3 regions of the Microbacterium sp. AC035 genome follow, and region 3 is predicted to be linked to each of the others. Evidence: predicted binding sites of a transcription regulator. Region 3 holds the regulator's gene; each other region holds the start of a gene.

Region 1 (9,812 bases), 790 kb from region 3:
CGATACCGAGGCCGGGCCTCGTGACGGGCAGCCCGTCGGCGGTGACGAGCGGGTCGCCGCCGGAGAGCTTCCACAGGCCGAGGTCCACCTGGTAACCCGTATCGCTGCGTGTGACGTCACGCACGCCGGCACGTGTCCCGATCGGGAGTGTGGAGCCGGGCTCGATCGTGGCGAGGCCGGAGCGCACGAGGTAGTGCGCGAAGACCCTGATGCCGTTGCCGCACATCTCGGCGAGGGAACCGTCTGCATTGCGGTAGTCCATGAACCACTCGGCAGCCGGCTCTTCCGCGAGTGCCGCCTTCCCGTCGGCGATCGCCGCAGAGCGAACGACGCGAAGGATGCCGTCGGCGCCGATGCCTCGGTGCCGATCGCAGAGTACGGAGACCTGCTCGGCGCTCAACTCGAGAACGCCGTCGGGGTCGGCGATGATGACGAAGTCGTTGCCGGTCCCGTGCCCTTTGGTGAATGCGACCATCCACCCAGTCTAGAGATCTCGGCTAGGCGTCGACGATCAGACGCCTTCCCGTGTTCGACACGGAGAAGCGCTCGTACCCGAGGTCATCGTAGAAGCCCAGCGCACCCTCGTTGCCTTCTCTGACCATGAGCTGCACCTTCGGACATCCCATATCGAGAAGCAGCCGTTCGGCCTCTCGGACGAGCGAGCGCGCGATCCCTTGACGGCGGTGCGACTTTGCGGTCGCCAGGTAGTAGAGCCATCCTCTGTGCCCGTCGTAACCAGCCATCACCGTGCCGATGATCCGCGGTGAGGTCGGCCTCGCCTCGCCGTCCTCGACGACCAGGAACAGCTCGGGCTGCACGGTGAGCTTGCGCTCGATGTCGAGCCGGGGGTCGTTCCATGGCCGTGTGAGTCCCGCCTCGCTCCACAGAGCGACCACAGACTCAGTGTCGGACGGATCGAAGGCCCTCACCGCCCAGTTCTCCGTCGAGGGCACGGGAGTCGACGACTCAGCCACGACGCACGCGGTAGCGGCCGCACATGAAGTTACGGTTGCGGGCGACCTCGAGAAGCTCGAGATCCAGAGCCCTCGGCAGCAACGGCGCCCCTGAACCGAGTGTCACAGGCGCGTATTGCACCCACACCTCATCGAGAAGACCGGCGTCGGCGAACTGCCCGGCCAGATCACCACCGCCGACGACCCAGAGATCCTTTCCGCCTGCGGCGGCGACCATCTCGGAGTGAACCGCGGTCACATCGCCCTCGGCGATGCGAATGTTCGCGTCGGCCGGAAGCTCGAGTGGTCGGTGGGCGAAGACCCAGGTGGGCTGCTCATACCCCCACCGGCCCTCCTCATGGTTCATGACCCATTCGAAGGTCGATGCTCCCATCGCCAACGCGCCGATCGTCTTCTCGAAGGATGCGTAGGACATGGGGCCGTCTTCGTCGATGTCCTGCTTCAGCAGCCAGTCGAGGGAGTGCTGGTCGGTCGCGATGAAGCCGTCGATGCTGCTCGCGGTGTAGAAGTGCGTTGCCATCTTCCAACCTTCTCATCGGGCACCGACATCAGCCACCGAGACCGGTGCGTCGGGCGCCTCAGGGCGCGACGAGCGACGCGACGTCTACGGGCGGTTCGTACCACGCGAGTCCGGGATACCGCTTGAACCAGGAGACCTGGCGGCGGGCGTAGCGTCGAGTGAGCGCCTGCGTCTCGGCGATGGCCTCGACCTGGGTGAGGCGGCCATCGATCTGCGCAAGAGCCTGGGTGTAGCCGATAGCACGCTGCGCCGTCACGCCGTCTTCGAGCCCGTGCCCTCGGAGCTCTCGCGCTTCATCGACCAGTCCCGCTTCCCACATGCGTTCGACCCGGGCGTCCAGCCGCTCGACCAGCGCTGCACGTTCGACGTGCAGACCGATCAGACGCGTGCCGGACTGCCAGAGTGCAGGCTGTTCGGGCAGAGCGGCGCCGTGCGTGGCACTGCCCTGTTCGATCACCTCGAGAGCGCGGATCACTCGTCTGCCGTTCTTGGGATCGACGCGGGACGCCGTCGCGGGGTCGAGCGCACGCAGCCGCTCGAGCATTCCGTGCACGCCCTCACTGTCGAGCTCGCGCTCCAGCCGCTCACGGATCACCGGATCGCGGGGCGGGAAGGCGAAGTCGAACACCACGCTGGAGACGTACAGACCCGACCCGCCGACGAGGATGGCATCGGCGCCACGCTGTTGGATGTCGGTGATCACGGAACGCGCCAGCGGCTGGTACCAGGCGACGGCGGCTTCTTCGTGCACCTCCCGGACGTCGAACAGGTGGTGCGGGATACCGCGGCGGTCAGCCGGCGCGAGTTTCGCTGTGCCGATGTCCATTCCGCGGTACAGCTGCATGGCATCGGCGTTCACGATCTCGGCGGCGTTGCCTCGACTGCGCAGCGTCTCAGCGAGATCGAGGGCGAGATCGCTCTTGCCCGTGCCCGTCGCACCCACGACCGCCCAGAGCCGCGGAACCCTGTCCGCGCCCTTCGACGCCGGAGCGGTCATGCCTCGAGCAGCGGTCACCTGCCGACGCGGAGCGTCGGAAGGCCGAGTGACACGGCGCGGGTGCCGTCGCCGGAGCTCGGTGCAGGCACGGCACACGACTCCGCCTGTCCGCGGTCCCAGGCGTCCCCACCGCGTGTGCGGCGGATCCGCAGCGCGGAGCCCGTCGGGTCGTCTGCGAGCAGGTGGAACGGGGCCGCATGGGTGATCGTCACCGAGACCACGTCGCCGGGTCGCGGGACAGCGGATCCGGGGGTGACTTCGAAGTGCACGAGGCGGTTGTCCTCGGCGCGTCCGGTGAGTCTGTGGGTCTCGGCGTCCTTCTTGCCTTCACCCGTCGAGACGAGCACCTCGACCACGCGTCCGACCTGCTTCTGGTTCTCCTCGAGGCAGATGCGCTCTTGAAGCGCCATCAGCCGGTTGTAGCGTGCCTGCACGACCGCCTTCGGAACCTGGTCTTCCATGGTCGCAGCGGGTGTGCCCTCGCGGATCGAGTACTGGAACGTGAAGGCACTCGAGAACCGTGCCTGTTCGACAACCCGCATCGTGTCTTCGAAGTCCTCCTCGGTTTCACCGGGGAATCCGACGATTATGTCGGTGGTGATCGCAGCGTGCGGAATACGATCACGGACGCGATCCAGGATTCCGAGGAACTTCTCGCTGCGGTACGAACGGCGCATGGCCTTGAGGATGCGGTCGCTGCCCGATTGGAGCGGCATGTGAAGCTGCGGCATCACGTTGGGAGTCTCCGCCATCGCGTCGATCACGTCGTCGGTGAATGCGGCGGGGTGGGGACTCGTGAAGCGGATGCGCTCGAGCCCGTCGATCTCACCCGCAGCGCGAAGCAGCTTGCCGAAAGCCTGCCGATCGCCGAACTCCACCCCGTAGGAGTTGACGTTCTGTCCGAGCAGGGTGACCTCGATGGCGCCGTCGTCGACGAGCAGGCGGATCTCATTCAGGATGTCGCCCGGGCGGCGGTCCTTCTCCTTGCCACGAAGGCTCGGAACGATGCAGAAGGTGCAGGTGTTGTTGCATCCGACCGAGATCGAGACCCAACCGCTGTGCGCAGAATCCCGTTTGGTCGGAAGCGTCGACGGGAACACCTCGAGCGACTCGAGGATCTCGAGCTCCGCGTCTCCGTTGTGGCGCGCGCGCTCGAGAAGTCCGGGAAGCGAACCCATGTTGTGCGTGCCGAAGACGACGTCGACCCAGGGCGCCTTATCGAGCACCGCCTGCTTGTCCATCTGCGCCAGGCAGCCGCCGACGGCGATCTGCATCCCGTCCTTGCGTCGCTTGACCGACGCGAGCTGGCCCAGTGTGCCGTAGAGCTTGCCTGCGGCATTGTCGCGCACCGCGCACGTGTTGATGATGACCACGTCGGCCTCGGCGCCATCAGTCGCGCGGACATATCCGGCGCTCTCGAGCGAACCCGAGAGTCGTTCCGAATCGTGGACGTTCATCTGGCAGCCGAAAGTGCGGACCTCGTACGAGCGCTGGCGCCCGTCGAGGTCGATTGCTGCTGACGACGACGCGATGATCGTCGGCTCACTGCGAGGGATAGTCATGATCTCCCCATTCTACGAGCCGATCCCAGACGTCGCCGCTGTGGCGAGAGCTTGAGGCCCTCGCCGTCGTCAGTCCGAGTCGACGAATCGCACGCCCGATGACGACGACCCGAAAGAGGCCTCGGCAAGAGCAGATTTCGCGGCCGTCATCGCGATGGCGCCGTTGTAGCCACGGCGAGACAACTGACCGACGAGGCGCCGCAACGCAGTGTCGCCGTCCAGCCGAGACATCGCTCGCGCCTTCGATCGCGCGTATTCGAGCGCGCGCTCGGCGTCATCGTCGGGAACGTCGTCGAGCGCCGCATCGATCACCTCGCGAGGGATGCCGCGTTGCGACAGTGCCCTCGACAGCGCTACCCGTCCCTGCCCCTTGCGCTCGATTCCGGACGTCACGAGTTGTCCCGCGAGAAGGGCGTCGTCGAGGTAGCCGCGCCGACAGAAATCGTCGATCACGTCGTCGATCACCGCCGAATCGAGCCGTTCGGCGTTCTGTCCATAGCCCCTCAGAACCATCCGCGCCTCTGACAGGGAGAGCGATCGAGTCCGCAGCTTGCGGACGAGAAGCTCCTCAGCCTCGGCGCGCAGCTGCGCGGGGTCGACTCCCACGACGTCGTCTGATCCCGTGTCCTGGGCCTGCAATGCACGCAACCTCGGGGCAGACCGAGCTGCTGCGCCGCGGGCGGGATGACGCTCACTGGGGCCACGCGAATCGATGGGTGCGACCGGGTTCGAATCACGGTTCGATCCGTCGTCGTCTGTCGACTTCCACAGCCCGGCGTCGGCGGACGAACGAGTCGTCACGCCCTCGCCCTCCGGATCCCGGCGGGCCTGCTTCGCCCGCGTGTCATCACGACCGAAGAGAGGGATGATGGGGGCGAGCTGCTCGGGCCCGCCCCCGCCATCACTCACGGTTCGCTCCGGCTGCTTCACAACCGCGAACCATCATGGTCATGCCGGACGGCGCTCGGCGAGCTCGTCGGCAGGCGCCTCGGTGGCTCCCCCGATGCCGAGCTTCTGCTTGATCTGCGTCTCGATCGCAAGCGCGACGTCGGGATTCTTGAGCAGGAACGATCGAGCGTTCTCCTTGCCCTGACCGAGCTGGTCACCGTCGTAGGTGTACCACGAGCCGGACTTCTTCACGATGCCGTGCTCCACACCGAAGTCGATCAAGCTGCCCTCGCGCGAGATGCCGATGCCATACAGGATGTCGAACTCCGCCTGCTTGAAAGGCGGAGCCATCTTGTTCTTCACCACCTTGACTCTGGTGCGGTTTCCGACTGCGTCGGTGCCGTCCTTCAGCGTCTCGATGCGGCGGATGTCCATGCGGACCGACGCATAGAACTTCAGCGCCTTTCCACCTGCGGTCGTCTCGGGTGATCCGAAGAAGACGCCGATCTTCTCGCGCAGCTGGTTGATGAAGATCATCGTGGTGTTCGTCTGGTTGAGCCCACCGGTGAGCTTTCGCAGCGCCTGCGACATCAGTCGGGCCTGCAGACCCACGTGCGAGTCACCCATCTCGCCCTCGATCTCGGCCCGGGGCACGAGAGCCGCGACGGAGTCGATGACGATCAGGTCGATGGCGCCGGATCGGACGAGCATGTCTGCGATCTCGAGAGCCTGCTCACCCGTATCGGGCTGCGAGACGAGAAGGGCGTCGATGTCGACACCGAGCTTCGCGGCGTAGTCGGGGTCGAGCGCATGCTCGGCGTCGATGAAGGCCGCGATCCCACCAGCGCGCTGTGCATTCGCGATCGCGTGCAGCGTGAGCGTCGTCTTACCCGAGGATTCGGGGCCGTAGATCTCGACGATTCGTCCACGCGGGAGCCCACCGACGCCGAGGGCGACGTCGAGAGCGATGGAACCGGTCGGAATGACGGCGACGGGTGCGCGCTCGTCGCTGCCCAGTCTCATGACCGAGCCTTTTCCGAACTGACGGTCGATCTGGGCGAGGGCTGTCTCGAGGGACTTCTCGCGGTCAGCGGGTGATGGCATGACGTGCTCCTTATGCTCGCGTGGTGCCGCCTGTAGGCTGTCGCGGTCCTCCCGGCTGGGCGGAACTCTCCGACAAGGCGTATGGCTCTTCGGCTTGCTTTTCACCGTACGAGGCACCTCGGACATTGCGTCGTCAGCTCCGCGAAACAGGGAGAACACCGTCTCTGAACCACTTGTGCAGAAGACTACGCCCGTTTCGAACACATATTCGACGACACGCCGCTACGGCGTGTCGTTAGTCGAACGCGTGTCGAACGCGTCAGGGCGTCATCGCTTGCGCGGTTCGAGGCGCCCGGCCCCGTGCCGCCGCTCCTGAGGCACATCGGTCTCGGCGCACAGCGCCAGCCAGATGTCACGCGGAGGTACGCCGGCATCCAATGCCTGGTCGGCAGTACGGCCGGACAGCTGAGTCAGGATGAGGTCGCTGATGAGAGACGACCCTCGACCACCGAATTCCGCGTCGACTGCGCGGAGGAACTCACTGCGACGCATCAGAGGATGAAGAGGATCCGAAGCTCAGTGGAGCGAGAGCTCTGGCTCTACGGAAGCCACGAGGTCATCCGGAACGACATCAGGGAAGACCTGGATGCCCTCGAGCACGGAGATGCGGTCTCCCACCTCTCGCATGATGATCGAGATGGGAACATCCAGAGCATCGGCCACCGAGGCGAGAATCTCGCTCGACGCCTCCTTCTGGCCCCGCTCGACCTCGCTGAGATAGCCGAGTGCCACAGATGCCTTGCTCGCAACCTGCCGGAGCGTACGCCCCTTCTGCAGGCGGAAGTCCCTCAGCACATCGCCGATTTCTTGTCGTACAAGAATCATCGGAACCTCCTCCCAGATCGCCTTCTCGAGGTCTCCCTCAAGGAGACCGCCAGTCTAGTCCTACCGACCTTCACAAAATCTACCTTCGCACGCTGTGCTTTCGGTGTGAGCACATAGGGGATAACGGAACGTCCGCATCAGCTATTCCCGGAGGATCCGCGCGAGCATCGCCACGGCCGCGTCGACCGCTTGAGCCCGGACCTGCGCGCGATCGCCGTCGAACCTGAATGACTCGCTCACAGAGGAATCCGGCGTCACGACGGCGATGTGCACTGTTCCGACGGGCTGACCGTCCGGTGACTCCGGTCCAGCGATCCCCGTTGTCGAGACGCCGACGTCGGCGGGAGTTCCCGAGACCTCCAGGGCGCGGCGCACCCCCGCTGCCATCTGCAGCGCGACGCCGGGATGCACCGGTCCATGCGCGTCGAGCAGTCCGTCGTCGACGCCCAGCAGTGTGTGCTTCACCGGGGTGGCATAGGCGACGATCGCTCCCCGCAACACCGCCGATGCACCTGGCACCGAGACGAACTCTGCAGCGAGAGCGCCGCCCGTCAGCGACTCCGCGATACCGAGGGTCCAGCCACGATCTACCAGCGCGGCGAGCACCTCCGACGCAGACGTCACGACGGCTTCCGTGACCCTCGCACCTGAGCCACGATGTAGTCGATGCCGCTCGCCACCGTGAGGATCAGCGCCAGGATCATCAGGATGGCGGTCCCGACCACCCACAGCTGGGCCCCGATCACCACGTGCAGCGGGAGCAGCGCCCAGGAGAGCGCCACGGCCTGGACCGCAGTCTTGACCTTGCCCATCCACGCGGCAGCCACGACGTGCTCCTTCGCGACCATGAGGCGGTGGATCGTGATGCCCCACTCGCGGATCAGGATCACGATCACGACCCACCAGTTGAGCTCACCGAGCACGGCCAGGCCGATGAAGCCCGCCCCGGTGAGCAGCTTGTCGGCGATCGGGTCCCACAGCTTGCCGAAGTCCGAGACGATGTTGTGGCGACGTGCGAGGTAGCCGTCGACCCAGTCGGTGGAGATGCCCACGACGAAGAGGATCGCCGCAACCCATCGGATGACGATGTCGTCGAGCCCGTACGTTCCGCCCATCAGGAGCAGGACGAAGAAGATCACCGCGAGCGGGATGCGCGCGATGGTTATCGCGTTGGGAAGCTGCCGTGGAATACTCATCAGTCTCTTCCTGTCAGTCCCCAGGCGTCTTCGTCGCCGTCGTCTTCAGCCTCGACCACCGGCAGCCCCTGGAACTGGGCCTCGATCGGGTCGTGCGGCGCTCCGGCCGCGGTCGCGGCGGCGGGAGCGGCGGGCTTCGGCGGAGCATCGTCACCTCGCAGCTTCGCCATGACCTGGGGCAGTTGCTCGGCCGTCGCCAGCACGTCACGTGCCTTGGACCCTTCGGACGGGCCGACGATCTCTCGCGACTCGAGGAGGTCCATCAGGCGACCTGCCTTGGCGAAGCCGACACGCAACTTTCGCTGCAGCATCGACGTCGAGCCGAACTGCGAAGACACGATGAGTTCGGCTGCCGCGAGAAGGAGTTCGAGGTCGTCCCCGATGTCCTCGTCGACCTCCTTCTTCTTCGTCGGCTCCAGCGCTTCCTGCACATCCGCGCGGTAGTCGGGACGGGCCTGACGCGTGACGTGCTTGACGACCGCGTCGATCTCCTTCTCATCGACCCACGCACCCTGCAGACGGAACGGCTTGGATGATCCCATCGGCGAGAACAGGGCGTCACCTTGGCCGATCAGCTTGTCAGCACCGGGGCTGTCGAGGATCACGCGGCTGTCCGTGACGCTCGTCACGGCGAAAGCGAGGCGCGACGGCACGTTGGCCTTGATCAGACCGGTGACGACGTCGACGCTCGGTCGCTGCGTCGCGAGCACCAGGTGGATGCCGGACGCGCGCGCCAGCTGGGTGATGCGGACGATCGAGTCCTCGACATCTCGCGGCGCGACCATCATCAGGTCTGCGAGCTCATCGACCACCACGAGGAGATACGGGTAGGGCTTGAGGACACGTTCACTGCCGACCGGGAGCTCGACCTCTCCGGCGCGCACCGCCCGATTGAAGTCGTCGATGTGGCGGAATCCGAACGACGCGAGGTCGTCGTACCGCATGTCCATCTCCTTCACGACCCACTGGAGAGCCTCGGCGGCCTTCTTCGGGTTCGTGATGATCGGTGTGATCAGGTGCGGCACTCCCGCATAGCTGGTCAGCTCGACGCGCTTCGGGTCGATCAGGACCATCCGCACGTCGGTGGGCCGAGCGCGCATGAGAAGGCTCGTGATCATCGAGTTCACGAAGCTGGACTTACCCGACCCTGTGGAACCGGCGACCAGGAGGTGCGGCATCTTCGCGAGGTTCGCGATGACGATGTTGCCGCCGACGTCCTTTCCGACGCCGATCGTCATCGGATGAGTGCTCTTGTGCGCTGCCGGAGACCGGAGCACATCCCCGAGCGCCACCATCTCCTTATCGGCGTTCGGGATCTCGATGCCGATCGCGCTCTTGCCCGGGATCGGCGACAGGATCCGCACGTCGTTGGATGCGACCGCGTAGGCGAAGTTGTTGCTCAGCTGAAGGATCTTCTCGACCTTGACACCATGGCCGACCTCCACCTCGTACTGAGTGACCGTCGGACCACGCGAGAATCCGGTGACCTTCGCATCGACCTTGAACTGCGTCAGCACGCTCGTGATCTGCTCGATCACCTTGTCGGTCGCTTCGGACCGCATGACCGGAGGTGGGCCTTCGACCAGGAGTCCCGGCGAGGGAAGCACGTAGGGAGTCACGGGCGCCTGCGGGCCCCGCTCCCCCGGCCCTGCGGTTCCGAAGCCGTCGAGTCCCGGCAGCTCGGGCATCTCGCCCGTGTCGGACTCGTCATCGAGAAGTGCGGTGGTCTGCTGCCCGGCCAACGAC
Region 2 (9,812 bases), 1.0 Mb from region 3:
AGCAGTTCCCCCTGATCCCGGATGAGACGCTGCTGGCTGCGATCGGTCCGCGGACCGCGAAGGATGCCGACAGGGCGGGTCTTCCGATCACGGTCGTCGCCGATCGTCAGACGGTCGACGCGCTCATCGATGCGGTGTCGAGCTTCACCCTCCCGCACGCGGCGGACGAGCTGGCGCCGTGAGCTTTCCCGATGTCCGGCTGCGGCGCCTGAGGCAGTCGCCTGCCGTTCGAGGCCTGGTGCGGGAGACCTCTCTCGAACCGCGACAGCTGGTGCTCCCGCTGTTCGTGCGCGAGGGGCTCACAGAGTCCGTCCCCATCGGATCGATGCCCGGAGTCGCGCAGCATTCGCTCGACTCTCTGCGGGCCGCCGCGACCGAGGCGGCCGATGCCGGTGTCGGGGGCGTGATGCTGTTCGGAGTTCCGTCCGTCAGAGACGCTCAGGGCTCGGGTGCAGACGACCCGAAGGGCATTCTGAACGTGGCCACCGAGGCCCTCGCGGCCGAGGTCGGCGATGCCCTCGTCGTGCAGACCGACCTGTGCCTCGACGAGTTCACCGACCACGGCCACTGCGGCGTGCTCGCGGCCGATGGCACCGTCGACAATGACGCGACGCTCGAGCGCTACGCGTCGATGGCGCTGGCTCAGGCCCGCGCCGGCTCTCAGCTGCTCGGCCTGTCGGGAATGATGGACGGGCAGGTCGCTGTCATCCGCGAGGCGCTCGATTCCGAGGGCTTCACGGACACCCTGCTGCTCGCCTACGCAGCGAAGTACGCGAGTGCGTTCTACGGGCCGTTCCGAGAGGCCGTCGACTCGCAGCTGAAGGGTGATCGTCGCACTTATCAGCTCGACCCGGGCAACCGCCGCGAGGGCGTGCGCGAGGCTGTCGTCGATGAGGAGGAGGGGGCCGACATCGTCATGGTCAAGCCCGCCATGGCCTTCCTCGACGTTCTGCGCGAGGTGCGCGACACCGTTCATATTCCGGTGTGGGCATACCAGGTGTCGGGAGAGTACGCGATGATCGAGGCCGCCGCGGCGAACGGCTGGATCGACCGCCGCGCATCCATCCTCGAGTCCCTGCTGTCGATCCGGCGTGCGGGCGCTGATGTCGTTCTGACCTACTGGGCGACCGAGGCCGCGCGCTGGCTGCGGTCCTGATCGTGCTTCCTCGTTCGGGGGTGCTCGTCTGAGTCCCTCCTTCAGGTCTGCGGACTAGCCTGGGAGTGATGGCGGGAGAGTTCCGCGCATCGCTGAGGAGTGTGCTGTGACCGACCGCAATGACGACCTGTTCTCCGCTGCCCGCACGGTGATCCCGGGCGGTGTGAACTCGCCGGTGCGCGCGTACGGTTCCGTCGGCGGCACGCCGCGCTTCCTCGCCTCAGCCACAGGCGCGAGGGTCACGGATGCCGCGGGCGCCGAGTACGTCGACCTGGTCGCGTCCTGGGGCCCCGCGCTGCTCGGTCATGCGCAGCCCGAGGTGGTGGCCGCCGTGCAGGAGGCCGCGACTCGAGGACTCTCGTTCGGTGCCCCGACGGAGGGCGAGGTGGAGCTCGCTCAGCTGATCGCAGACCGCGTGCGGTTCGGCGAGATCCGGCCCGTCGAACGTGTGCGGCTCGTGTCGACCGGCACCGAAGCCACGATGACCGCCATCCGCCTTGCCCGCGGTGCCACCGGTCGTGACCTGCTGATCAAGTTCGCCGGCCACTACCACGGGCACTCCGACGGTCTCCTCGCCGCGGCCGGTTCGGGAGTCGCAACCCTCGCTCTGCCCGGCTCTGCGGGGGTCCCCGCGCCGATCGCCGCGCAGACCCTCGTGATCGACTACAACGACCCCGACGCACTCGAGGCCGTCTTCGCCGAGCACGGCCCGCGCATCGCCGCGGTGATCGTCGAGGCCGCGGCCGCGAACATGGGTGTGGTCCCACCGCTGCCGGGGTTCAACCGACTGCTGGCCGAGACCGCACACGCTCACGGTGCTCTGCTGATCCTCGATGAGGTGCTGACGGGTTTCCGTGTGCACCCCGCAGGCTTCTGGGGGCTGCAGGCCGCGACCGGCGAGGACTATCTGCCCGACATCTTCACCTTCGGCAAGGTCGTCGGCGGAGGTATGCCGCTGGCCGCCCTCGGTGGCCGCGCTGAGGTCATGGACCTCTTGGCCCCCCTCGGCCCGGTCTATCAGGCAGGCACGCTCTCTGGTAACCCGCTCTCGGTCGCTGCTGGCCTGAAGACTTTGAAGCTCGCGACCCCGGAGGTCTATGCGACAGTCGATGCGGCCGCCGCTCGCGTCGCGGGTGCACTGGATGCTGCTCTGACGGATGCCGGCGTCACGCATGCCGTGGCCTACGCAGGAAGCCTGTTCAGCGCGTCATTCCGAGCGTCGGCGCCCCGGACATATGCCGAGGCGCAGGCGCAGGAATCGTTCCGGTACGCACCGTTCTTCCACGCGATGCGCGAGCAGGGAGTCGCGCTGCCGCCGAGCGTGTTCGAGGCCTGGTTCCTGACCGCGGCGCATGGCGAGGAAGAGCTGCAGCGCATCGAGGCGGCTCTGCCCATCGCTGCCCGCGCTGCGGCGCAGGCAGGCGTCTGAGCCCCCATCCGGCCGTCGACACCCGACGGGCTCTCTGCCGAGCATCGCTCACCGTATGAGTTCAGCTCAGACGAACGCGTTTAGCTCGACGAACGCTTAGCTCAGACGAACGCCTCGCTCAGCCGAACGCTTAGCTCAGCGGGGGCGCCTCGCTCAGACGAACATCACTCGCCGTCGTGGTGCGTCCGTGTAGGTCCGGCCGAGTGGGCTGAACCATTCGATCGTGCCGTCGGGGAGCTGCTACGCCGTCCATCTGTGGTCGTCGGCGACATCGGGATGTTTGAGGGAGTGGTGGCGCGCGCACAGGTGGGCGAGGTTGCGAATCTCGGTCCGCCCTCCCTTCGCATGATCGAACGTGTGGTCGATCTGACAGCGATGGACCGGCATTCTGCATCCGGGGAATCGGCAGTGCTGGTCTCGGGCCCGTAGGAACCGTCGCATCGGCTCGGTGGGCCTGTAAGTGTCGGTCTCGACGACCAGGCCGGTCGGATCGAGGAACAAGCGTGACCAACCGCCGTTGCGGCCCGCGAGGTCCCGAGCGACGTCAGGGTGGAGAGGGCCGTGTCCGTCGAGCTGTGCGGGGCGCTCATCGCAGCCCGCCAGCGTGGTGGCGGCGACTGTGACGTGGATGCGCCCCTGGATGTTGTCGAGTCCGGAGCCGTTGGCGGCGCTCGGATCTGAGGCGAGCAGGAGGTCGATCAGCAGGTCGGCGCGCACCTGATCGATCGTGCGCGTGTCTGCCGGGATCTGCTCCACGGCGGGGCCTGTGGGGTCGGTTGTGAACGTCGCTTCGCCGAAGATCGCGTAGTCGTCTCGTGACGGATCGTCGTGCGGGATGTCCTCCGGGTAGATCGGATGCTCGCCGTCATCGATCGGCTCGAGCAGCGGCTCGCGGTCTTGCCGAGCCTTGATGACGGCGTGCGCGAGCTGGGTGAGGCGATCGAGGATCGCCGTGGCGAGATGCTCGGGGAGCACGACCGTGAGAACGGAGAGTCCGTCTCCTGCGGGGCGAACGGTGACGGTGCGCTCGGACTTCGCTCGCGCATGGCGCTCGGTGGTCGTCGAGCCCGACAGCACCGCTGCCAGCTCGCGCAGATGCACGCGTGTGCGCGCAGCGGTCTCGCGCTCGGCGACGATGACGGCGACGGTGTCGTACAGAGGCAGCACGTCGGCATCCGCTCGGCCGTTGTTCACCGCCTCGCGCACGACTCCGGCGGCTCGCACGATCTCTCGGACGTGCGCACCGGTGATGGTGCCGCGCCGGAATGCCTCGCGCACGCGCGGATGGCTGGAGCCGAGGAAGCCGGCGTCGGTGAAGGCGTACTCGACGCTGCCCTGGGTCAGGCGCCCCGCCGCGGAGTACTCCGCGATCATCGATCTGTGGATCGCTTCGCGGTGGAACGGGTTCTCATCGGAGTCCGACCCGCACAGCCGCATCCGCTCGGCGAGAAGATCGGAAGCCTCGGCCTCGAGGCTGGCGATCTGTCGCCGCTTCTCGACCCACGAATCGAGCAGCTCCCTGCGCTGCTCGAGACCGTTGTCGCTGGCGGATGTCATGCTCTGAGTCTAGTAGATTTGTTCGAAGGTCGAGTAGAACATCGGAATGGAAGAGGGGTGGAATCGTGGGAACCGACAACGGATCGTTGCCTTCCTGTGAGCAAGACACAGACATCTGGAAGGGTGCCGCTGGCAGACTGGACGCATGGTGACGTTGCTGCTGGACCAGACGCAACTCGAGATCGTGCTCTCGCCGATCGAGCGTGCGGCGAGCTTCCACCGTGACAACGTGCGGCTCGTGCGCGACACCATCACCAAGGTTCAGCTGATCGACGACGCGTGGACCTGGTTGCGCGGTGTGCCGAACCCGGGAACGCACATCCCCGGTGTGCTCGCCGCAGGAACGTGGAAGGCTGCGGGCAGCGTCGACTTCGTCCTCATCCGCCGCCGGCGTCCCAGCGTGGTCATCGACCTGTCCGGTGACGCGCAGTACCGACGACTGATCCTCACGACGAGGCACGGCCTCGCATTGACGCAGGCGCTCCGACTCGACGTGTCGGACGAGCCGGCCGACGTCGAGGAGATCGTGGCGACGTCGCCCACGCCGGTGTCGAAGGGCAGTCGCCGTCCGGTGATCCGTCCACGGCCCGCCTGAGCGACTCGAGAACGAGCGACGCCCTCCGCAGCCTTACGGCGCGGAGGGCGTTCGCATCGGGCCCGCAGGGGCAGGCGCGGCCTCAGGACCGGTCGTGCTCGCCCTCGCCGTGCTCGTGCTGCTGGCCTTCGTTGTGCTCGCGCTGCTCGTGGTTCTCGGCATCATGGTGTTCGCCGTCGCGCTGCTCGTGGTGCTCACCATCGTGCCGCTCGTGGTGCTCGCCGTCGTGCTGCTCATGATGCTCGCCGTCGTGGTGTCCGCCGTCGTGCTGCTCCTCGTGACCGCCGTTCACTTCCGAAGCAGCGTCGGCGTCGGCATCGGCCTCGGCATCGGCATCTGCGTCGGCATCGGCCTCTGCGTCGGCATCGGCCTCTGCCTCTGATGAAGCGTCGGCGTCTCCGAGCGGATAGTCCTTGGGCTCGTCCTCGTAGTAGGCGCGCGCCGCGGCGGCGAGCATCGAGGTGACGGCCGCCGAACGAGGGTCGTCGTCGCTCGACGGGGTGTCGTCCGACGCTTCGGTTTCGTTCACTTCGGCGAAGAACTCGACTCCGGAGTGCTCGTCGTCGCCGTCCTCATCCGCGGGCGCGTCGGTGTCATCGCCTGCGGGCGCGTCGGTGTCATCGCCTACGTGGGCGTCGGTGTCATCGCCTACGTGCGCGCCGGTGTCTGGGGCGACCTGTGCATCGGTGTGCTCGGCGACGTGAGCGTCGGCCCCGTCGGCAGGGGTGGTGCCGAACAGGATGTCGTCGAACGAAGGCCGCCCGGTCTCCGGCTCAGCATCCGTGGGAGCTTCTGGATCGGTCGATCCGCCGGCGGGATCGTGGTCACCGGGGGCATCCTCGCCGCCCGCATGGGCTGCCTCCGAGGCGACGTCGGCCGCATCCTCTGCGTCGTTCGCATCCGAGGCATCCGCTGCGTAGCCGAGCTCTGCCGCGGCGTACTCGACATCGCGAGCGGCATCCGCAGCATCCGCCGCGTCGTCGGCCTCGGCATCCGCCGCGTCAGCCTCGGCGCGCGCGGCTTCGGACGCGTCGGCGTCGGACTCTGAGACTCCGGACTCGGCGGCGCCTGATGCGTCTGCGTCGGAATCGGGGACATCGGAATCGGGGACATCAGAATCGGGGACATCGGAATCGGCAGGGCCGGAGTCGGGTCCGACGGAATCGACATCCGGCGCATCGGCTGCGGCTGCGATTACTGCGACCGGCGCTGCCGAATCCGCGACCGGCACTGCCGTATCCGCGACCGGCGCTGCCGAATCCGCGACGGGCGCCGCGGTGATGGCCTGCGGCGCGAGTCTGCCGCCGCGGACGAGCTCGATGAAGACGTCCTCGAGAGTGGGGCCGCGCTGCACCAGGGTTGCGAGGGCGATGCCGGCTGACGCCGCGATGGCACCGACCGCTCCCGCGTTGCTGCCGCGAACGGTCAGGCCGGAGCGGAGCACCTCGACCTCGAGCCCCGCAGCCGACAGTGCAGATCTGAGGGCGGCGCGGTCCACCGCGTCGACCACGACCGATCCCGCAGAGGGATCTGCGAGCTTCTCGATGCCGCTCGAGAGCACGAGCTGGCCCTTCGAGAGCACGAGCACGTGGTCTGCGACCTGCTCGATCTCGCTCAGCACATGCGACGAGACGAGAACCGTGCGGCCCTCGTCGGCGAGACGGCGCAGGAGGAGGCGGATCCAGCGGATGCCCTCCGGGTCGAGGCCGTTCGCCGGTTCGTCGAAGACCAGAGCGCCGGGGTCGCCCAGCAGCGCGTGCGCCACGCTCAGGCGTTGACGCATTCCGAGCGAGAAGCCGCCGATGCGCCCGTCGGCCTCGTGCTCGAGACCGACCAGCGAGAGGACCTCGTCGACGCGCGCGAGCGGGATGCCGTTGGCCTTGGCCGCGATCGTCAGCTGGCGCGAGGCCGAGCGGCGAGGGCGGTACGCGGTCTCCTCCAAGACGGAGCCGATCGTGCGCAGCGGGTGGCGGAGCTCCGGATGCGCGATCCCCCCGATCGTGGCGGTGCCGCTCGTGGCGCGCACCTGCCCGAGGAGGATGCGCAGGGTGGTGGTCTTGCCGGCCCCGTTCGGGCCGAGGAAAGCGGTCACGACACCGGGCTCGACCCGCGCGGAGAAATCGGACACCGCCGTCACGTCGTTGAAGCGCTTCGTGACGTGCGTGAACTCGAGCACCTGTCCGTCGGGCATCTGCGACCTCTCGTTGCAGTGGGCAGTTCTGTCTATCCTGCCGGAAAAGCCGCAGGATCGTGCATTTACCCTACAAACACGTCCGGATGCAAGAGTCCGTCCACGGGGTAGCCTGGCACCCGTGACCGAATCCAGCGCCGCTCCCCGGGTCCTCGTCCGCACCGAAGGAGCCCTCGGCCGACTGACCCTGAACCGGCCGGAAGCGATAAATGCGCTCGATGTCGACATGATCCAGCTGCTCACCCAGGCGCTAGAGCGGTGGCGCGACGACACAGATGTGCAGATCGTGGTGATCGACGGCGAGGGCGAGCGCGGGATGTGCGCCGGTGGAGACGTGCGGGCACTGCACGAGCAGATCGTCGCTGGTCGAGCCGACGAGACGGCGGAGTTCTTCGGCGCGGAGTACGCGCTGAACGCGATGATCGCCGAGTATTCGAAGCCGGTCGTCACGATCGCCGACGGCATCACGATGGGTGGAGGCGTCGGCCTCTCGGGTCACGCGGCCATCCGCATCGTCACCGAACGTTCCAAGCTCGCGATGCCCGAGACGCGGATCGGCTTCACTCCCGATGTCGGCGGCACGTGGCTGCTGGGTCGCATGCCCGGCCGGTTCGGCGAGTACTTCGGACTCACCGGCGCGACGATGAACGGCGCGGATGCCGTGCTGCTCGGCTTCGCCGATCACTTCGTGCCGTCCGATCGGCTCGATGCGCTCCGCGAGGCGCTCGCCTATCGCGCCGACCCGACGGGGCCGGCCGAGATCGTGCTGCTGTTCGACGAGACGCCTGAGCCGTCTGCGCTGCCGGCTTCCCGCGAGTGGATCGACCGCGCGTTCTCGGCCGACACGATCGCGGAGATCGTGTCGCGACTGCGTGCGGAGGAGGCCGCGGATGCCGCGACGACGGCCGACCTGCTCGAGAGCCTGGCGCCGACCGGACTCGCCGTCACCCTCGACGCCGTCAGGGAGGCGCGTCGGCTTCCGAACCTGCGAGCCGCTCTCGAGGGCGAGTACCGCCGCGTGATGTGGTTCGTCACGCGGCACCCCGATCTCGTCGAGGGGATCCGCGCCCAGCTCGTCGACAAGGACCGCAACCCGAAGTGGAACCCGGCGACCATCGCCGAACTCCCGTCGGACGCCGGTGCCGACGCTCGGGATTTCACGCCCGAACGCTCCCTCTTCTGAGGCATTTCGATATATCTGCGGTTGTTCGTCGCGGTGCATAAACCGCTGGCCGTAGGCTAAATGGTTCGCTGTGAGCGAAGGTCCGCCTGCAGGGGGATACGAATGTCCGGAGTTCGTGCCACTCTTGCAAGTGCGTGATCGTCGGCCTGCGTCCGCCCGTCGGGAGATCCGCCGATTCATCCTTCCTAGAAAGTCCGCCTGTGCTGGGAAAAATCCTCCTCCGTTATCTCGCCCGCTATAAGTGGCTGCTCGTGGCCGTCCTGGTCTTCCAATTCGCCAGCGCGCTCGCCACCCTCTATCTCCCGCGCCTCAACGAAGACATCATCAACAAGGGCGTCGCCCAGTCCGACACCGCCTACATCTGGCGCACCGGCCTCTTCATGCTCGCCGTCTCGCTCGGGCAGATCATCGCCTCGGTCATCGCGACCTACTTCGCGGCCCGCGCGTCGATGGGTGCGGGGCGGGACATCCGTGCCGACGTCTTCGCCAAGGTCAGCGGGTTCTCCGAGCGGGAGGTGTCGCAGTTCGGCGCCGGCTCCCTCATCACCCGCAATACGAACGACGTGCAGCAGGTGCAGATGCTCGCGATGATGGGCGCCACCATGCTCGTCACCGCGCCGCTGCTCGCGATCGGCGGCATCATCTTCGCCGTGCAGACGAACATCGGTCTGAGCTGGCTCATCGCGGTCTCCGTGCCGCTGCTGCTGATCGTCGCCGGGCTCGTCGTCAGCCGGATGGTCCCGCTGTTCCGCAGCTACCAGGGCAAGCTCGACACCGTGAACCGCGTGCTGCGCGAGCAGCTCACCGGTGTGCGCGTGGTGCGTGCCTTCGTCCGGGAAAGCATCGAAGAAGAGCGTTTCCGCGGCGCCAACACCGACATCATGGTGGTCGGCCGCAAGGTCGGCTCGCTGTTCGTCCTGCTGTTCCCGCTGTTCATGCTCATCCTCAACGTCACGATCGTGGCGGTCGTGTGGTTCGGCGGCATCGAGGTCAACAGCGGCACGGTGCAGGTCGGCACGATCTTCGCCTTCATGCAGTACATCGGTCAGATCATGGGCGGTGTGATCATGGCCAGCTTCATGGCGATCATGATCCCGCGCGCCGCGGTCTCCGCCGAGCGCATCGGCGAGGTCCTCGAGACGCAGTCGAGCATGCAGCGCCCGGCGAACGGTGTCACCGACTTCCCGACCCCCGGCTCGGTCGCCTTCGACGATGTCGAGTTCACCTACCCCGGGGCCGATTCTCCCGTGCTCAAGGGCATCAGCTTCGCGGCAGAGCCCGGCGAGACGGTCGCGATCGTGGGTTCGACCGGTGCGGGCAAGACGACACTCGTGTCGTTGATCCCGCGACTCTTCGACGTCTCGGGCGGAGCGGTCTTCGTCGGCGGTGCCGATGTCCGCGAAGCGGACGTCGAGTCGCTGTGGGCGACGATCGGTCTGGTTCCGCAGCGTCCGTTCCTCTTCACCGGCACGGTGGCATCGAATCTCCGCTACGGCAGAGAGGACGCGACCGACGAAGAGCTCTGGCACGCCCTCGAGATCGCTCAGGGCCGCGACTTCGTCGAGGAGATGCCGCAGGGCCTCGAATCGCGCATCACCCAGGGCGGCACGAACGTCTCGGGTGGTCAGCGTCAGCGTCTGGCGATCGCCCGCGCGATCGTCCGTCAGCCGCAGATCCTGGTGTTCGACGACTCGTTCTCGG
Region 3 (9,812 bases):
GTCGTCCCGGTGCTGATCGGCATCGGCGTCGTGCTGGCCGCACTCTCCGCGGGCTTCGCGATCCGGCGCTGGCTTCGCACCTGACGGGTTCGCCGGTATAGACTGACAGGCTGTCGTGCGCCCGGATCGGGCTCTGAAATCACCGCACGACACGGATCAGGAGAGAATCATGCCCAGGGAACGCGGGGAGAAGGTCATCGCGACCAATCGTCGCGCACGTCACGACTACAACATCGAGAAGTCGTACGAGGCGGGGATGGTGCTCACCGGCACCGAGGTCAAGTCGTTGCGCCAGGGGCGCGCGAACCTCAGCGACGGGTATGCATTCGTCAAGGGCAACGAGGTCTTCCTCGATTCCGTGCACATTCCGGAGTACTCGCAGGGGCATTGGACCAACCACTCCGCCAAGCGCGTCCGCAAGCTGCTGCTGCACCGCGAGGAGATCGCGAAGCTGCAGCATGCCGTGTCCGCGGGCGGATACACGCTGATTCCACTCAAGCTGTACTTCTCCGACGGTCGCGCCAAGGTCGAGATCGCGCTCGCCAAGGGCAAGAAGGAATACGACAAGCGTCAGACGCTGCGGGAGCGTCAGGACACCCGCGAGGCCGACCGCGCCATGCGCCTGCGCAACCGCGTCGGCGAGTGATCAGCGCGCGGGCGTGAAGCCGAACACGCGTCCGAGAAACGCCAGCTCCCGCTCGAGGGCGTCGCCGATGGTCTCGCTCGCGCGGAAGCCGTGGCCTTCACCCGGGTAGAGGACGTACTCGTGTTCGACGCCTCGGCGCGCCAGCGCATCGCGGATCGCCTCGGACTGCGACGGAGGCACGACACGATCCTCCGCTCCCTGCATCAGCAGCACCGGCACGTCGATCCGATCGGCGTGGGTCAGGGGCGAACGATCGACATACACAGCCTCGGCTTCTGGCAGCGGCCCCACCAGTCCCTCGACGTAGTGGGCCTCGAAGTCGTGCGAGTGCTCGCTCAGCATCCGCAGGTCGGCCACGCCGTACCTGCTGATGCCTGCGGCGAACGTCCCGCCCCGCACCAGCGACGAGAGCACCGTCCAGCCTCCGGCCGAGCCACCGCGGATCGCGATGCGATCGGGGTCCGCGAGTCCTGCGCCGGCGAGGCCCCGCGCGGCGGCGATCACGTCGTCGACGTCGACCACACCCCACCCGCCGTCGAGGCGCTCTCGGTACGAGCGTCCGTAGCCGGTGGATCCGCCGTAGTTGACGTCGAGCACGCCGACGCCGCGGCTCGTCCAGAACGCGATGGCTGCTGATGCCGCGCCCGTCACGTGGGCGGTGGGGCCGCCGTGCACCAGCACGATGTACGGCGGGAGCTCGCCTTCCGGCGCTGACTCCGATGGATTCGTCGGCGGGTAGACGAAGGCGTGGACGCGGCCGTGCGCGCCATCGACCAGGAACTCGGATGCTGCGGGCATCCATGCAGGATCCGCCGCAGCCCCTCCCGTGACCACCTCGACATCGCCGGATTCTACGTCGACGCACCAGACCCCGGGCGTCGTCGTCGAGCTGTTGCCAGAAAGCAGAACACGGGAGTCCGCGACATCGTCGATGCTGACATGGCCGTCGGCGGGGACGAGGATGCGGCGGGCGCTGCCGTCCCGTTCGATGACGACCACCTCGTCGCGTCCGTTCGTGCGCACCGCCACGATGCGGCCGTCTGCGAGAGGCCGGTACCAGCGATTGCCGAGCACCCAGAGTCCGTATCCCGTGTCGGCGTCGGTGTGATGGATCTGCTCTGCGCGACCGAGCGCGTGCAGACCGTCCACGCGCTGACGGTGCAGCGCCCACCGACCAGAGGGGTCATCCGCGTACAGGATCTCGCCGTCATCCGTCCACTCCGGCTGGAGCGCAGCGCGCGTGGCCAGTTCCGTGCGTCCGAGACCGTCGGAGAGCACCAGCGAGGCGTGCTGCCACGGCATCGTTTCACCGCCCCACTCGACCCACGAGGCGCGAGTCCCATCCGGAGACAGCGCCGGATGTGCGTAGAAAGACTCTCCCTGCACCAGCAGCTGCAGCAGCGCCGGATCGTCCGACGCCGATCCATCGGTCGGGATCTCGACGATTCCGCGCTGGTGAGGATCGACGGAGAGGTCCTCCCGGACGGCGAACAGCCGACCGTTCTGCAGGCGCAGGCCGCCATGTGCCGGTCCCGCGGGAGTGAGGGGCTCCGGGGCGCCCCCGCGTGGCATTCGGTGCACACGCTGGTCCTTGGCGTCGACGAAGTACAGCGTGCCGTCGGCATCCGCCGTCCACGCTCCGCCCCCGTACTCGTGCACCCGCGAACGGGCGCTCCAGGGTGCGGGAAGGATCTCGGCGCCGCTCGAGCTGCGCACGGTCAGGCGCCCGCCCTCGGAAGGCACCGACTCGCCCCACCAGATCTCATCGCCGACGAACGCAGCGCCGTCGATCCTCGGAGAGGATGCGGCGATCCGGTCGGGAGTGAACGGAGAGGGCCAGGTACCGAACGGCGACGACATGCTTCGAGCCTATGGTGCACCGGCGCGCAGCGTCATCCATGGCGGACCGAGGCGGCATTGCCGGAGTTTCCGGGTGCGGCCGATTCGCGGGACCCGGGTGACGGGGTTCAGACGGCCCTGAGCACCGCGACGATCTTGCCGAGGATGACGGATTCGTCGCCGAGGATCGGCTCGAACGCTGAGTTCCGGGGGAGCAGCCAGGTGTGGCCGTCGCGTCGGCGGAGCACCTTGACGGTGGCCTCGCCGTCGAGCATGGCGGCCACGATCTCGCCGTTCTCAGCGCTGCTCTGCGAACGGACGACGACCCAGTCGCCGTCGCAGATCGCGGCGTCGATCATCGACTCGCCCGACACCTTGAGCATGAAGAGGTCGCCCTTGCCGACGAGCTGACGGGGGAGCGGGAAGATCTCCTCGACCTGCTGGTCGGCCGTGATCGGGACGCCGGCGGCGATGCGGCCGACGAGAGGAACGAGCGCGGCGTCTCCGACGGGCGTCGCCACGTCAGCGGGGTTCTCACCGCTCGTTCCGGGAAGGTCGATCAGGACCTCCATCGCGCGGGTCTTGCCGGGATCGCGCCGCAGATAGCCGCTGAGCTCGAGCTGACCCAGCTGATGGGTCACGCTGGACAACGACTTGAGCCCGACGGCGTCGCCGATCTCGCGCATGCTCGGCGGGTACCCATGCCGGCTGATCGACGTCTGGATCACTTCGAGGATCGCCATCTGCTTGGGGCTGAGGCTCTTCCGGCGGCGAGTGCGCGGAGCCTCGGACTCGGTGGCGGAGTTGTCGCTCATGGTGCTCCTCAGGTGTGCGATCCGGCGTCTCAGTTCGAATGTCGGAGGCCCGTGGTGGGGTGTTCTCATCGAAACCGTATCCGAGAATCGCGCCGAAGTGGAAGATCTGTTCGAGCGTGTCGGTCGATTCCCGCACATCTGTTTCGAAGAACGCTTGACAGATGTTCGAATTCGAAGATAACTTCGGAACGTAGCTTCGCATCCACGGCTCCCGGCCGAGGCGCGGATGCGAACGCTACGCCAACTTCACCGCCCACGCGGTAGATGCAGAGGAGCACGACATGAGCACCATCACCTTCAGCAGTGCAGCAGTCCTTCCGGTTCGTCCGGCGACGCGGCTCCGGCTGACGGCGCGTGGTCGACGCGTCGTGCTCGCCGTCGCCGCAGTTCCCCTCGCCGCGGGAATCGCATTCGCCGCACTCAGCGGTGGCAGCGCCATGGCGTCGGGCGAGCAGGTCGCCACGGCGTCGTTCGCGACCGTGACCGTGATGCCCGGCGACACACTCTGGTCGATCGCAGAGGGCATCGCACCCGAGGCCGACCCGCGCGAAGTGATCGGTGACATCACGCGTCTCAATCTGCTGCGCGGCGGAGAGCTGCAGATCGGTCAGGAGCTCGCGATTCCGGCGCAGTACTCGGAGTGAGGCACGCGGCCGCCGGTCGGTCGAGCGACGCGGGTGAGGTCGGCTTCATACTCGGTCGCCACGGGCGTCCACAGAGCGAACGCGGCCTACCATGGGAAGGGTGACTGCATCACTCGACGACCTGCCGCTTCGCGACGACCTCCGGGGGCTCACGCCGTACGGAGCGCCTCAAGCGCCTCTCCCCATCGCACTGAACGTCAATGAGAACACGCATCCGGTTCCGGACGCCGTAGCGAGCGACATCCTCGACGACATCGCGGTCGCCCTCCGCGACGTCAACCGTTACCCCGACCGCGAGTTCACCACCCTGCGCGAGGGCTTTGCCGAGTATCTCGGCCACGGGCTCGAGGCCGAGCAGATCTGGGCGGGCAACGGGTCGAACGAGGTCCTGCAGCACATCCTCCAGGCTTTCGGAGGGCCGGGTCGTACCGCGTTCAGCTTCAGCCCGACGTACTCGATGTACCCCCTGATCGCGAAGGGGACCGGAGCGCGCTGGGTGGCGGGCACCAGGCAGCCCGACTACACGATCACTCCCGACGAGGCGGCGGCGCAGGTCAGGGACGTCGACCCCGATGTCATCCTCCTGTGCTCCCCGAACAATCCGACGGGCACGCCTCTCGGCCTCGACGTGGTCGAGGCGGTGTACGAGGCATCGACGGGGGTCGTGGTCGTAGACGAGGCGTACCAGGAGTTCGCACCGCGCGAGGCGGCATCCGCTCTCACTCTGCTCGAAGGGCGGCCTCGTCTCGCGGTGTCGCGCACCATGAGCAAGGCGTTCGCGTTCGCGGGTGCGCGCGTGGGCTATCTCGCGGCCGATCCTGCGTTCATCGACGCTCTGAGGCTCGTGCGTCTGCCCTATCACCTCAGCGCTCTGACTCAGGCGGCGGCGGTGGCTGCACTGCGGAACTCCGGCGTGATGCTGGGCATGGTCGAGGAGATCGTCGAGCAGCGCGACCGCCTCTCTGCGACGCTCGAAGCCCTCGGCTACACGCCGCACGAATCCTGGTCGAACTTCGTCCTGTTCGGCGGGGTCGCAGAGCCCGCGAAGGTCTGGCAGCAGCTCTATGAGCGGGGAGTCCTCATCCGCGACGTCGGGATCCCCGGTCACCTCCGCGTCACAGCGGGCACCGAGGGCGAGACCACCGCGTTCCTCGATGCTCTCGCCTCGATAGGATCGGCTTCATGAGCACCCCCGCCCAGACCCCGCGCACCGCCACGCGTGTGCGCAGCACATCGGAGTCCACCGTCGAGCTGGAACTGAACCTCGACGGCAGCGGTGCAAGCCGCATCGACACGTCGGTGCCGTTCTTCGATCACATGCTGACGGCGTTCGCGAAGCACTCGCTGACGGACCTCACCGTCCGCGCTTCGGGCGACACCCACATCGATGCGCACCACACGGTGGAAGACGTCTCGATCGTGCTCGGCCAGGCGATCCTCGAAGCACTGGGCGACAAGTCCGGTATCTCCCGCTACGGCGACGCGCTCGTGCCGCTCGACGAGGCGCTCGCGCAGGCGGTCGTCGACATCTCGGGCCGCCCGTACCTCGTTCACACCGGGGAGCCGGCGGGCTTCGAGCACCACCTGATCGGCGGCCACTTCACCGGGTCGCTGGTGCGCCACTCCTTCGAGGCGATCACTTTCAACGCAGGGCTGACGGTGCACGTGCGCGTGCTCGGGGGCCGCGATCCCCACCACATCGCCGAAGCCGAGTACAAGGCGTTCGCTCGGGCATTCCGTCAGGCCAAGGCGCTCGATCCGCTGGTCGACGGCATCCCGTCGACGAAGGGCGCGCTGTGAGTTCGGCACCCAGGGTCGCCGTCTTCGACTACGAATCCGGCAACGTCCACTCCGCAGTGAAGGCTCTCGTCGCAGCGGGTGCTGACGCGGTGCTGACGCGCGATCGCAAAGAGGCGCTCGAGGCGGACGGTCTCGTGGTGCCCGGTGTCGGTGCATTCCAAGCTGTCCGGGATGCGCTCTTCGCGCACGGTGGCGACGAGATCATCGACCGCCGCCTCGCAGGAGGGCGCCCCGTGCTCGGCATCTGCGTGGGGATGCAGGTTCTCTTCACTCATGGTGTCGAACGAGGACACGACTCCGAGGGCCTCGGCGAGTGGCCCGGCGCTGTCACCGAGCTGAACGCGCCTGTGCTGCCGCACATGGGATGGAACACGGTCGAGCCCGGAGCTGATTCCGTGCTCTTCAAGGGCATCGAGAACGAGCGCTTCTACTTCGTCCACTCGTACGCCGCGCAGTCGTGGGAGCTCGACGTCATTCCGCCGTTCCCGCAGCCGGTGCTCACGTGGTCGACGTACGGGGATCCGTTTCTCGCCGCCGTCGAAAACGGGCCGCTCTCTGCGACCCAGTTCCACCCCGAGAAGTCGGGGGAGGCCGGAATCCAGCTGCTCCGCAACTGGGTCGACAGCCTGCGAGCCTGACGGGCGCACCAGAACACTCCGTTCCGATGGGTCGAGCGCGTCTCAGGTGACGCCGCGATCGGTGATCAGCTGTGGTGCGCCGCTCAGAAACCGCGTGCGACTGCGGCGGCGGCCGAGAGCCAGGATCGCTGCGTCGGCGCCGCGAGTGCCCGGAGACGAAGGTGGCCGTCGACCATCTCCCGGTCGAAGGGGATGCCGACGACTTCGCGCGCGAGGGGCTGGTAGCCCGCGATGACATCCGTGACCTCTGCGGGGGATGCCTTCGGATCCGCCTGGCTGACGACGACCACTGACTCTCGGGCAAGCCGCGCCGATCGCTCATCGCGGTCCTCGAGCGCCTCCAGCAGCAGAGCACCGGCCTCGGCGTGGTCATCCCGCGTCGTCGTCGCGACGACGATCTGGTCGGCGAGGTCGATCATCCGCAACCACATGGGGTCGGATTCGTCGTTGCCGGAGTCGATGATGATCAGACGGTAGAACTTGGCCGCGATGGCGTGGATGGAGTCGACATCAGTGGGACGGAGTCGATTCTCGTGCGCGAGTCGGATCGGCTTCGACCGCAGGACGTCGTACTTCTCCTGCGGCTGGTGGTGCACGAAGTGCGCGAGATCCGCGGACTGTCCCTGAGCTCCCAGCAGACGCTGCGTCTGGGGGAGGAGCTCGAGCAGCGTGCGGTCATGAGAGCCGGTCTCGGTGCGCCAGCCGAGCGTGCCGCGCGTCTGGTTGTTGTCCCAGGCCAGCACCCCGGCTCCGCCGTATTGAGCGAAGACCGCTGACAGCAGCACGGTGGCCGGCGTCTTGCCTGCCCCGCCTTTGCCGTTGACGACCGCGACCGTGCGGGGCCCCGGCCAGTGACGGCTCACCGCGTGCTCGTCGTCGCGGACGGCTCGCTCGCGGGCGTTCGGTCCGAGGGAGAATCCGACGCGATTGAGCAACCCTCGTCCGCCCTGACGCGCGGGCTCTTCGCGGCGCTCTTCCTGCAGGAAGGAACGGCGTCCCACGCCTTGCTCACGCTGCTGGCGACGCGATGATGCCGAGGACGCCGACTCGGCGGCTGCGGCGTTCGGAGCCGACGGAGCCACGGTGGTCGACAGTGGCAGCGGCGGGGTGGGCGGCACACCGGGGGCCTGGTTCTGCGGTGCGGTGCTCACGGGCGCCGTCGCAGGCGGGATGCTCGGGAGCGGGGCCGGAGCCGGGTTCGCGGTTCTCGGCGCAGGATGTGGCGCGGCAGTGGCGTCAGGGGCGCCGGCGCCCGGAACGACGGTGGCCGGCGGCTCCGACCACGCGGCGGAAGAAGGGCGGGGAGTCGAGGGTGCGGCCGGTGCGGCCGGTGCTGCCGGTGCTGTGGGCGGGCGGGAGACAGGAGCCGAGGGGCTGGCCGGTCGTGGAGCGCCGGTCGGCGGAGTCGCGGCGGAGGCTGCCGCCCACGCGGCCGCTGCTGCTGCGCGTGTGCCCGGCACGGGCGGGATCGATGGTTCGTCTCCGGTCACCGCCCGGGGCCGTTCGTCGACGGGCACCGCGTCTGGCGTGACCGGCAGCTGTGCGCTCTCATCCGGAGTCTCGGGAGGCAGCGAATTCCCGCGCCGCAGGGGTCTGCCTCCTCGCGCTTCCGCATCGCGCACCATGCAACATCTCCTCACCGACCGAACAGGGGCGTCATCGAGGCTACCGCGTGGCACACGATGTTCTCAGCCGTCATCGTTTTGGAGCGGGCGGATGCGCGGGCTAGTGTCGATTCTCGTGCCGGTGAATCGGCTATCCATCTCACCTGAGGATGTCATGAACGACTTCGCGCAGTCACCTTCTCTCACTCTGCTTCCCGCCGTCGATGTCGCCGGGGGTAAGGCAGTCCGTCTCACCCAGGGTGAAGCCGGCACCGAGACCAGCTACGGCGACCCGCTGGACGCTGCGGGGGAGTGGGTCGAGCAGGGCGCGAAGTGGATCCACCTCGTCGACCTCGATGCGGCCTTCGGTCGCGGCAGCAACGCCCCGATCCTGCGCAAGGTCATCAAGCAGTTCAAGAACGTCAGCGTCGAGCTGTCGGGAGGCATCCGAGACGACGCGACGCTCGAGGCGGCTCTCGAGAGCGGAGCGACCCGGATCAACCTCGGCACGGCCGCGCTGGAGAACCCCGAGTGGGCCGCCGATGTGATCGGCCGCTTCGGCGAGGCGATCGCCGTCGGCCTCGACGTCCGCGGCACGACGCTTGCCGCGCGCGGCTGGACGAAGGAGGGCGGCGACCTCTGGGAGGTGCTCGAGCGCCTCGAGGATGCCGGCTGCAGCCGTTACGTCGTGACCGACGTCACCAAGGACGGAACCCTCAAGGGCCCGAACCTCGAGCTTCTCCGCGAGGTCACTGCACGCACTCCGAAGCCCGTCGTGGCTTCCGGGGGCATCTCGAGCCTCGACGACATCGCCGCGCTCCGCGAGCTGGTGCCGCTGGGCGTCGAAGGTGCGATCGTGGGCAAAGCGCTCTACGCCGGCGCCTTCACGCTGGCTGAGGCTCTGGATGTCGCAGGAGACTGACGACGCCTGCGGCCACGGCTCGCAGGGCCACGGCGCGCCGGAGCAGGGCGACTCAGCGGGGGTGCCCTGGGAGGGGCGCAGCTTCGAGCCGAATCCTCATGCGGCGGACGATGGCTCCGCCGACCCCGCGCTTCTCGACGCCCTTCTGCGCTTCCGTGCGGGGGAGGGCGCTCAGACGGAGGTCGTGGACGCCTTCCGCACGGCCCGGGTGCTGATCCCACTCATCGCCGAGAAGGGAGAGGAGGGCGTCGCCCCGAACGGTCTCTCGGTCGACAAGACGCAGGAGCTCTCCATCGTGACCGTCGCCGCGCCGGACGGTCGTCGGGTGCAGCCGGTGTTCTCGTCCGTCGAGGCGATGCAGCGCTGGGACGCCACAGCCCGACCGATCCCGGTCGAAGCTACGCGCGCCGCACTCGCAGCATCCGCAGAGGACACGGACCTCATCGTGCTGGATCCTACGTCCGACACGGAGTTCGTCTTCCGTCGTCCGGCCGTGTGGGCGATCGCGCAGGGGCATCGCTGGGAGCCGAGTTTCCTCTCTCCCGAGGTGTTCGTCGCCCTGCAGGAGAGCGTCGCACACGAGCTCGCCGTGATCGACGTGGCTGTCGCAGCGGGCGACCCCGATGCCCGTCTGCGGGGCCCGGAGCTGATCGTCGTCCTGGAGCTGGTCGACGGACTCGAGCGCGGAGTGCTCGATTCGGTCCTCGCGCGTCTCGCGCAGCGGTGGGCGGCAGATGACCGCATCGCCGTGCTCGCGGACTCGCTCACGGTGAAGCTGCGCCGCTCGGCCTGACCGGCTCGGCGATGTCGCCGGCCGGCCCCAGCCGTGCGGAGTCGCTAGTTGACCGGCCCGGTCCACTTCTCGCCCGGCCCCTTGCCGATCGGGTCGGGGATGGTCGAGGCC

What was found. The regulator LexA, encoded in region 3, represses DNA repair genes until DNA is damaged. The targets are predictions, from matches to a motif close to TCGAACANNTGTTCGA.
Region 1: a site for LexA is predicted at 6,242-6,257, ahead of recA (recombinase RecA). Genes of this name have one in related genera too.
Region 2: a site for LexA is predicted at 4,153-4,168, ahead of ACZ0AA_RS11895 (HNH endonuclease signature motif containing protein). Genes of this name have one in related genera too.

The regions. Positions count from the first base shown of each region.
Region 1 is NZ_OZ409858.1:629,187-638,998, reverse strand. Features, by position in the region: gene dapF (diaminopimelate epimerase) at 1-475, opposite strand, end outside; gene ACZ0AA_RS02965 (GNAT family acetyltransferase) at 498-974, opposite strand; gene ACZ0AA_RS02960 (dihydrofolate reductase family protein) at 967-1,494, opposite strand; gene miaA (tRNA (adenosine(37)-N6)-dimethylallyltransferase MiaA) at 1,553-2,491, opposite strand; gene miaB (tRNA (N6-isopentenyl adenosine(37)-C2)-methylthiotransferase MiaB) at 2,506-4,053, opposite strand; gene ACZ0AA_RS02945 (regulatory protein RecX) at 4,123-4,962, opposite strand; gene recA (recombinase RecA) at 5,002-6,045, opposite strand; gene ACZ0AA_RS02935 (DUF3046 domain-containing protein) at 6,313-6,537, opposite strand; gene ACZ0AA_RS02930 (helix-turn-helix domain-containing protein) at 6,562-6,870, opposite strand; gene ACZ0AA_RS02925 (CinA family protein) at 7,012-7,494, opposite strand; gene pgsA (CDP-diacylglycerol--glycerol-3-phosphate 3-phosphatidyltransferase) at 7,491-8,066, opposite strand; gene ACZ0AA_RS02915 (FtsK/SpoIIIE family DNA translocase) at 8,066-9,812, opposite strand, start outside.
Region 2 is NZ_OZ409858.1:2,463,085-2,472,896, reverse strand. Features, by position in the region: gene ACZ0AA_RS11910 (uroporphyrinogen-III synthase) at 1-182, shown strand, start outside; gene hemB (porphobilinogen synthase) at 179-1,156, shown strand; gene ACZ0AA_RS11900 (glutamate-1-semialdehyde 2,1-aminomutase) at 1,263-2,585, shown strand; gene ACZ0AA_RS11895 (HNH endonuclease signature motif containing protein) at 2,826-4,142, opposite strand; gene ACZ0AA_RS11890 (hypothetical protein) at 4,288-4,737, shown strand; gene ACZ0AA_RS11885 (ATP-binding cassette domain-containing protein) at 4,820-6,928, opposite strand; gene ACZ0AA_RS11880 (enoyl-CoA hydratase/isomerase family protein) at 7,050-8,111, shown strand; gene ACZ0AA_RS11875 (ABC transporter ATP-binding protein) at 8,312-9,812, shown strand, end outside.
Region 3 is NZ_OZ409858.1:1,418,032-1,427,843, reverse strand. Features, by position in the region: gene ftsX (permease-like cell division protein FtsX) at 1-84, shown strand, start outside; gene smpB (SsrA-binding protein SmpB) at 170-646, shown strand; gene ACZ0AA_RS06920 (alpha/beta hydrolase family protein) at 647-2,506, opposite strand; gene lexA (transcriptional repressor LexA) at 2,614-3,300, opposite strand; gene ACZ0AA_RS06910 (LysM peptidoglycan-binding domain-containing protein) at 3,582-3,944, shown strand; gene ACZ0AA_RS06905 (histidinol-phosphate transaminase) at 4,036-5,130, shown strand; gene hisB (imidazoleglycerol-phosphate dehydratase HisB) at 5,127-5,744, shown strand; gene hisH (imidazole glycerol phosphate synthase subunit HisH) at 5,741-6,382, shown strand; gene ACZ0AA_RS06890 (MinD/ParA family ATP-binding protein) at 6,466-7,533, opposite strand; gene priA (bifunctional 1-(5-phosphoribosyl)-5-((5-phosphoribosylamino)methylideneamino)imidazole-4-carboxamide isomerase/phosphoribosylanthranilate isomerase PriA) at 8,162-8,908, shown strand; gene ACZ0AA_RS06880 (SseB family protein) at 8,892-9,701, shown strand; gene ACZ0AA_RS06875 (DUF1844 domain-containing protein) at 9,746-9,812, opposite strand, start outside.